4 regions of the Clostridium gasigenes genome follow, and region 1 is predicted to be linked to each of the others. Evidence: riboswitches for the same ligand, from Rfam matches in the RefSeq annotation. Region 1 holds a riboswitch; each other region holds the start of a gene.
The links. A riboswitch is a leader RNA that binds a small molecule or an ion and turns the genes downstream of it on or off. The one in region 1 is predicted to bind S-adenosylmethionine.
Positions count from the first base shown of each region.

Region 2: it holds a riboswitch for S-adenosylmethionine, as region 1 does, so the genes downstream of both, J1C67_RS04440 (trans-sulfuration enzyme family protein) here and metF (methylenetetrahydrofolate reductase [NAD(P)H]) in region 1, are expected to answer to the same signal.
Region 3: it holds a riboswitch for S-adenosylmethionine, as region 1 does, so the genes downstream of both, metK (methionine adenosyltransferase) here and metF (methylenetetrahydrofolate reductase [NAD(P)H]) in region 1, are expected to answer to the same signal.
Region 4: it holds a riboswitch for S-adenosylmethionine, as region 1 does, so the genes downstream of both, J1C67_RS04260 (O-acetylhomoserine aminocarboxypropyltransferase/cysteine synthase family protein) here and metF (methylenetetrahydrofolate reductase [NAD(P)H]) in region 1, are expected to answer to the same signal.

Region 1 is NZ_CP071376.1:501,552-503,754, forward strand. Features, by position in the region: gene J1C67_RS02400 (S-ribosylhomocysteine lyase) at 1-324, opposite strand, end outside; gene metF (methylenetetrahydrofolate reductase [NAD(P)H]) at 386-1,273, opposite strand; SAM riboswitch class I at 1,468-1,603, opposite strand; gene J1C67_RS02410 (hypothetical protein) at 1,741-2,203, shown strand, end outside.
Region 2 is NZ_CP071376.1:913,319-915,521, reverse strand. Features, by position in the region: gene J1C67_RS04445 (GIY-YIG nuclease family protein) at 269-529, shown strand; SAM riboswitch class I at 576-704, shown strand; gene J1C67_RS04440 (trans-sulfuration enzyme family protein) at 809-1,963, shown strand; gene J1C67_RS04435 (trans-sulfuration enzyme family protein) at 1,966-2,203, shown strand, end outside.
Region 3 is NZ_CP071376.1:712,056-714,258, forward strand. Features, by position in the region: gene metK (methionine adenosyltransferase) at 1-784, opposite strand, end outside; SAM riboswitch class I at 960-1,084, opposite strand; tRNA gene J1C67_RS03425 (tRNA-Tyr) at 1,213-1,297, opposite strand; tRNA gene J1C67_RS03430 (tRNA-Thr) at 1,303-1,378, opposite strand; tRNA gene J1C67_RS03435 (tRNA-Val) at 1,397-1,472, opposite strand; tRNA gene J1C67_RS03440 (tRNA-Tyr) at 1,499-1,583, opposite strand; tRNA gene J1C67_RS03445 (tRNA-Thr) at 1,591-1,666, opposite strand; tRNA gene J1C67_RS03450 (tRNA-Tyr) at 1,687-1,771, opposite strand; gene yyaC (spore protease YyaC) at 2,050-2,203, shown strand, end outside.
Region 4 is NZ_CP071376.1:876,335-878,537, reverse strand. Features, by position in the region: gene J1C67_RS04270 (homoserine dehydrogenase) at 1-137, shown strand, start outside; gene J1C67_RS04265 (5-formyltetrahydrofolate cyclo-ligase) at 200-766, shown strand; SAM riboswitch class I at 898-1,005, shown strand; gene J1C67_RS04260 (O-acetylhomoserine aminocarboxypropyltransferase/cysteine synthase family protein) at 1,120-2,203, shown strand, end outside.

The DNA of each region.
Region 1 (2,203 bases):
TAAAACTACCTTTAATGATTTTTCTAGTGCTTCTTTAATTTCACTTGGTTCTCTATTTCCCCAAAGGCTTAAATAAAATCCTGTTCTACATCCCATTGGTGATAAATCTATTATTCCATCTAACTCATTTCTTAATTCATGAGCTAACAAATGCTCAAGTCCATGCATTGCTGCTGTTCCAAAAGCTTCTTTATTTGGTTGTAAAAATCTAATATCAAATTTACAAACCACATCACCTTTTTCTCCATCTAAAACACAACACTTTCTTATATAAGGAGCCTTAACCTTTCTATGATCTAACTCAAAACTTTCTACTTTATCCATGTTCTTTTACCTCCTACATTTTTCTTTTACTACTGTTTTATATTTATTTGGACATGCCTTGTTAAATTGCATTTCCATTGTTAACAGAATTTATTATAGATGAAATACTTCCATTAATTCTTTTCGCTACATATGGATTATTCATTGTGTATAAATGTATTCCATCCACACCACTTGAAATTAAATCCACCATTTGTTCTATTGCATAAGCAATTCCTGCATCTCTTAATGCTTCTTTATTATGTTCATATCTATCCATTATTTTAAGAAACTTCTTTGGAATGTTAGTTCCGCAAAGTGATGTTATTCTTTCTACTTGTTTCTTATTTATAACAGGCATAATCCCTGCTTGAATTGGTGATTTAATATTATATTTTTCTTTTTTTTCTAAAAAATCATAAAAATAATTATTATCAAAAAACAGTTGAGATATAAAGTGAGATGCACCTGCTTCTTCCTTTAATTTTAGATTTAATATATCTCTATCTAAATCCTTACAATCTATATGACCTTCTGGATAACAAGCTCCAACTATATTGAAATCTCCTCTTCTTTTTATATGATTAACAAGCTCCGAGGCATAGTTAAATTCCGCTTTGGATAATTTATGACTTGTCATATCTCCTCTTAAGGCTAAAATATTTTCTATTCCAGCATTTTTTAAATCCCTAAGGAGAAAATCTATTTCCTCCTTAGTTGAATTTATACAAGTTAAATGTGCTAATGATTCTATTCCATACTTGCTTTTAACTAGTGATGATAATTCACATGTTCTATTTTCAGTTAAGCTTCCCCCAGCCCCATAGGTTACGCTTATATAATCTGGAGTTAAATCTTTTAACTCCTCTAATGTATTGTAAATAGTTTCTACTGATGATGATACCTTTGGTGGAAATATTTCAAATGAAAACACCAAATTCTTTTTTTCAAATAATTCTCTAATATTCATAAATTTTGCCCCCCTATAATTTAAATTTGCCTAAGTCATTTTTAAAAAATATCAAGTCAAGGTACTTTTTATTAGCTAGTTAATTTTTTGTAGATACCTTATCATACTTAGCTTCGCTATTAGATCTCTTATCTTCTAAAATCAAAAAAAGCCTATAGGATATTCCTATAGACTTAGTAAGCCACTATAAAATACCCTTATCTATCAGTTTTTAATAAAACTGCAGGATTTAGCACCACACATTTTTAAACTAGTAATTTAAAATTAATAATTTAAAATATTGGTTGCTGGGTTTCACAGGGCCAGTCCCTCCACCACTCTTGATAAGTAAATTTATTCTTTTTTATAATTATATACCCATTTCTTAAAATTGTAAATTAAATATTCTAAATACTCTTAAAAAATCCATTAATTACTGATATAATATACTTGTACATATTTAAAAAGAGGAAAGGGTGATAGGTTCTATGGGGAGTAAAAAAATTAGAAATAACGAATTAAAAGAAGTTAAAAAATTAGAATTAGATAAAATTAATAAAGATGCTTCTGAAAAAATTAGTAAAAGAAAAGGTACAGCTTTATTAAACATGATTGCTTTATTATCAGCTATAATTGTTATTTATATGGGGAATTTCATGAATAAGACAGTAGCTGCAGAGCCAAACCTTAAAGATTCTACTAATCTCATACAAAAAGAACTAAAGCTTGAAGAATCTGAGGCTATAAGCTCAATTTTTGCAGGGGATGCTCCTTATGTTCTTTATAAACAAAATAATCAGCTTGGTTTAGTTAAAGGTAATCCAGCAAAATTCTTAAAATCTAGATTTTATTTAGATACTGATTTAAAGTTTATCCCAAATGGAAAGGCTGTTTCCACAGTTACCCATAGATATGAAGATAAGAGCCAAGATAGAGTTATTCTTTATGGTG
Region 2 (2,203 bases), 410 kb from region 1:
TCCTCCTAATTAATTTTGTTGGTAATAGTGTTAGTATTTATTAAAGAAAATATGTAAATATAAACAATTATTTTTTTAATTATATTAATATAATAATTAGATTTTCAAGTCGGAATATAACCTGTTTTATAAAATAGGTTATAGATAGTTTGAAAAATATCGAGATAATATATTGAACAAAAGGGGGAAATAGCTCAAATAAGAGGTATAGAATAGTGTATAATAAAAGCATGGAAAACAAGTGAAAGATATATTATAGGAGAAAAATATGAATTACATGTATATATTAAAATGTTCAGATAGTTCATTATATACAGGGTGGACTAATGATTTAGATAAGAGATTTAAAGTTCATTCACAAGGAAAGGGAGCAAAATATACTAAAGGAAGATTACCTGTAGAGTTAGTTTATTTTGAAGAATTTAACAATAAAATTGAGGCTATGAAAAGAGAATATGAAGTTAAACAACTAAGCAGAAAAGAAAAACAAAAATTAATTATAGAGAATGGATATAAAAAAAAAGATTGACAAAAAAAGTGAAAGCAATATAATAGAGTTATAAATTTAATATTAGATCTTATTAAGAGTGGTGGAGGGACTGGCCCTTTGAAACCCAGCAACCTATTTGATTAAATAACAATTTTAATTGATATTTAAATGAATGTGGTGCTAATTCCTGCAGGGTTATCCTGAAAAATAAGAAGAAAAGTAATATTCAGTATTACTATTAGACTAGATTATTCTAAGTCGCTTTTCATTTTATGAGAAGTGACTTTTTTTTATCTAAAAATAAAAGGGGGCAATTTTATGAGCAATTTTAATACATGCCATTTTGAAACAAGTGCAGTTAGGGGTGCTAGTGGTGGAGATGAGAAAACTGGGGCAATAAGTTTTCCAATATACCAAGCAGCTACATTTAAGCATAATGGATTACATGAAAGCACCGGATATGATTATTCAAGACTTCAAAATCCCACAAGAGAAGAACTAGAAAAAACTATAGCATTATTAGAATGTGGAAAAGAATCATTAGGGTTTTCAACAGGAGTAGCAGCTATAACAGCTTGTATAAATTTATTGGAATCTGGAGATCATGTGATTTTATCAGAGGATTTATATGGAGGAACATTTAGATTATTCAATGATATATACAGAATATATCATATTGAAGCAACATTTGTTGATACATCAAAAGAAGATGAAATTATAAAGGCTATAAAAAATAATACAAAAGTTATATTTGTAGAAACACCATCAAATCCATTAATGAGGATAACAGATATAAATATGATAGTAGATATATGTAAGAAGTATAACTTTATATCTATAGTAGATAATACATTTTTGACACCATATTACCAAAAACCTTTAAATCTCGGAATTGATTTAGTAGTTCATAGTGGCACTAAATATTTAGGTGGACATAATGATGTGCTCGCAGGATTTATAGTAGCTAATAACGAGGAGTTAATTAGTAAGCTTAGAATAATTCAAAAATCCACGGGAGCTACTCTTTCACCTTTTGATTCTTGGCTAGTATTAAGAGGATTGAAAACACTTCATATTAGAATGGATAGATGCCAAGAGAATGCTATTAAAATAGCTAACTGGTTAAAAGAAAATAAAAATATAGATAAGGTTTTTTATGTAGGGCTAAAAGAACATAAAGGATACGACGTAAATCAACTTCAAAGCAGGGGATTTGGAGCCATGATTTCATTTAGGGTAAAAGATAAAAATATAATTCCTAAAATATTATCAGGAGTAAGAGTTATTTCTTTTGCAGAAAGCTTAGGTGGAGTTGAGACATTAGTAACATATCCTTATACACAAACCCATGCAGAAATTCCGCTAGAAATTAAAGAAAAATTAGGGGTAGATGAATATCTATTAAGACTTTCTATTGGAATAGAGAAGATAGATGATTTAATAAAAGATTTAGAAATTGTATTGGAGGAATAATTATGAAATTTGGGACAAAAATTTTACATGGAGAGGGAAGTATAGATAAAAATACAGGCGCATTAAGTACGCCTATATACCAAACATCAACATATCATCAATTCGATATAGAAAATTTTGGGAAATATGACTATTCAAGATCTGCAAACCCGACTAGAGAGGTTTTAGAAAATTCTATAGCAGAATTAGAAGGTGGAAAATATGGATATGCATTTTCGTCTGGGATGGCTGCAATATCAT
Region 3 (2,203 bases), 210 kb from region 1:
CACCATAAGTATCAACAATTATCTTTCTTCCTGTTAAACCTGAATCTCCTTGAGGTCCACCAATAACAAATCTACCTGTTGGGTTTATATAATATTTAGTAGCTTCATCTAATAAATCAGCAGGCACAACTGCTCTTATTACATATTCCATTAAATCCTTCTTAATTTGTTCTTGAGACACTTCTGGACCATGTTGTGTTGATATTACTATTGTATCTATTCTAACAACCTTATTATCATCATATTCAACAGTTACTTGTGTTTTACCATCTGGTCTAAGGTAATCTAACGTACCATTCTTTCTTACTTCTGCTAATCTTCTTGATAATCTATGAGCCATAGCTATCGGTAGTGGCATATATTCTTCGGATTCGTTAGTTGCATAACCAAACATCATTCCTTGATCTCCAGCCCCTACTGCTTCAACATTATCCTTTTCACCAGCTCTTGATTCAAAGGCTTCATCTACTCCCATTGCTATATCAGATGATTGCTCATCTATTGAAGTTAAAACTGAACATGTTTCAGCATCAAACCCATATTTAGCTCTGTCATAGCCTATTTCTTTTACCGTTTGTCTAACTATCTTTGGAATATCAACATAACAGTTAGTTGATATTTCTCCCATTACTAATACCATTCCTGTTGTTACTGCGGTTTCACAGGCAACTCTAGCATTTGGATCTTGTGCTAATATACTATCCAATACAGCATCTGAAATTTGATCACACATTTTATCCGGATGTCCTTCTGTTACTGATTCTGATGTAAATAATCTTTTCATCTTATTTCTCCTCTCTTATTGTTTATATTAATTCTATATCAGCTACATTTATTACTTTGGGAATATTTAAAAAACTACAAGATTAGTAATAGTCTATTTTTTATTATATGTCTTTTTGAATTTGGACAATAAAAAAAACCTCTTCCATAAGAAGACGCTCATAATTATAAACTCTTTCTTATCTTGCAGAATCTCTGCAGGAATTGGCACCACGCTTTAATAATCAATTGTATAAATTAATTATATTAGTAGGTTGCCGGGTTTCACAGGGCCCATTCCCTCCACCTCTCTTGATAAGAATCAATATTAAATTTTATATGCGATGATTATATCACTTTTGTTTTTGTTAGTCAATATTAAAAATATCCTTATAATATTTAGAAAACTTTTAAAAAATAAAAAAAGCAAGAGATAAACTCTTGCTTTTTTGGTGGAGAATGGTGGATTTGAACCACCGAAGCGATACGCAACAGATTTACAGTCTGCTCCCTTTGGCCACTCGGGAAATTCTCCGGATTTGGAGCTAGTAATAGGACTCGAACCTACGACCTGCTGATTACAAATCAGCTGCTCTACCAACTGAGCTACACTAGCATATTAATATCAAGGTATTGGTGGGAACAACAGGGTTCGAACCTGTGACCCTCTGCTTGTAAGGCAGATGCTCTCCCAGCTGAGCTATGCTCCCATGCATAATTTTCAAAATAATAAAATTGGTGGAGAATGGTGGATTTGAACCACCGAAGCGATACGCAACAGATTTACAGTCTGCTCCCTTTGGCCACTCGGGAAATTCTCCGATTTTATGGAGCTAGTAATAGGACTCGAACCTACGACCTGCTGATTACAAATCAGCTGCTCTACCAACTGAGCTACACTAGCATGTTAAAAAAGTTAAAAAATGGTGGAGAATGGTGGATTTGAACCACCGAAGCGATACGCAACAGATTTACAGTCTGCTCCCTTTGGCCACTCGGGAAATTCTCCATATTTAACTTTCACTGCCTTGGATTTGTTTTTACAAACTCTCCGCTGACAATGACTAGTATATAATCATTTCTAATATATTTCAAGTCCATAATTACCCTTATGGCTTGATTATAGCTAAACACCTCTATATAGCTAAGTAATCCCTCTATTTATTACCAATATCATTCTTCTACGCTTCTACTTATAAAACAATTGTCACACTTTTCTTTTTTTACACATATTAATTATAATATGTGCATAACGCACATATACATTATGCATAGGAGGTGTGGCACTTGGTTAAACGAAAAATTAATTATAAATCATCTTTAGCTTACTCTGATATTGCTGTCTTTGTTAAAGATTATATTTCCGAGAATACAGTAATAGTTTGTATTGGAACTGATAAATGTATTGGTGACTGTCTAGGTCCATTAGTTGGCACCTTTT
Region 4 (2,203 bases), 370 kb from region 1:
AAAATAAAGGGGTATATTATAAAACAGATACATTAGGCGATATTAGTATAATTGGAGGAGCATCAGGAACAATAAATTCTGCTGCATCTATTTTAAGAGACATAATTAATATAAAAAATGGTGTGAAATTTGTTTGATAACATAAATAAAAGGTGCAATAATAGGGTAAATTAAAAAATGAATATAATGAGGTATTTTTATGGAAAAAAAAGAATTTAGAAATATGATTATAAAAAATAGAGATAGTCTAAGCTTAGTTGAAAGAAATATTAATGATAAATTAATATTAGAAGCTTTATTGCAAAGTAAAATGTACAAAGAAAGTACTAATATATTTACTTTTATTAATTATGGAAGTGAAGTAAATACTAAAAGTTTCATTATTAAAGCATTAGAAGATGAGAAAAGGATTTTTATTCCTAAGACAGTTAGTGGAACTAGAGAAATGAAAGCGGTAGAAATAAGTTCATTAGATAATCTAAAGCCAGATAATTGGGGAATTTTAGAACCAAAAACTTTTAAAGGTGAAATAGATAAACAATGTTTAGATTTAATTATAGTTCCGGGAGTTGCATTTGATAAAGATGGAAATCGTATTGGATATGGTGGCGGATATTACGATAGGTACTTTAGCGGATTAAACTCTAGAATAAAAAAAGTAGTATTAGCCTATGACTTGCAAATAGTTGAATCTTTAGTAACTGAAAAACATGATGTAACTATAGATTTTATAATTACAGAAAAAGAAATAATAGAAATAAAATAGAGCTACAAGGTATATCCAAAAAAATAACAGTTATAGTGATATGTATATTTCTAAATTAAATAAATATTATTTGAATAATTGTTGCAAAAAACAATTGTTGGTGTATAATGGAATAAATATAACGTTTAGAAATTTTATTAAGAATGGTGGAGGGACTGGCCCTGTGAAGCCGAGCAACAACTAATAAGCATTTATTAGAATTGTGCTAAATCCTGCAGGTTCGTCCTGGAAAATGAAGGAATTAAAATAGCTTTGAAAAGTTATTTTTATATTAGTGTGATTAAAAGGTTGTTTCTTATTTTTAAGAAACAACCTTTTTTATTATATATAAAAAATAAAAGGGGGCTTTTAAAATGAATAAAGAATGGAACCAGGGAACTATATGCATTCAAGGAGGATATACACCAAAGGCTGGGGAGCCTAGGGTATTGCCAATATTTCAAAGTACGACTTATAAATATGATGATCCAGATTATTTAGAAGAGGTATTTAATTTAAAGGCGGCAGGACATTTATATAGTAGAATATCAAATCCTACTGTAGCTGCACTTGAGGAAAAATTTGCAATGCTTGAAGGGGGAGTTGGAGCAGTTGCAACAGCATCAGGACAATCTGCTGTTCTGTATTCGATATTAAATTTATGTAGTGTTGGGGACCATCTAATATCAGCATCAACACTTTATGGTGGCACTATTAATTTATTTACTGTTAATTTAAAGAAAATGGGAATAGAAGTAGATTTTGTAGATCCAGAGGCTAGCGTAGAGGAAATTCTTTCAAAGGCTAAAGGAAATACAAAACTAATATATGGAGAAACAATCGGAAATCCAGGATTGAATGTATTGGATTTTGATAAATTTAGTCTTGTGGCAAAGAAATTAGATGTGCCTTTTATTGTAGATAATACAGTTGGAACACCATATTTATGCAATGTATTTGAACATGGCGTTAATATATCAGTGCATTCAACTACTAAATATTCAGATGGTCATGCACAGGCTATCGGAGGAATAATAGTAGATGGTGGAAACTTTAATTGGGATAATGGAAAGAATTTAGAATTAGTAGAACCAGATCCTAGCTATCATGGAATTAAATATGTAGAAGAATTTAAGGATGCGGCTTATATAACAAAGTTAAGAGTTACATTATTAAGAGATTTAGGTGCATGTCAAAGTCCATTTAATGCATATTTAACTAATTTAGGCCTTGAAACATTACATTTAAGAATGGATAGACATTGTGAAAATGCTGTGCAACTTGCAAAGTGGTTAAGCAATCATCCAAAGGTTAATTGGGTTAATTATCCTGGATTAGAAGGGAATTCACAATATGATAGATCACAAAAATACCTTAAAAAAGGTTCAAGTGGATTATTAACTTTTGGTATTAAAGGTGGAATAGAGGAAGCTAAAAACTTTACAAGAGCTTTAAAAT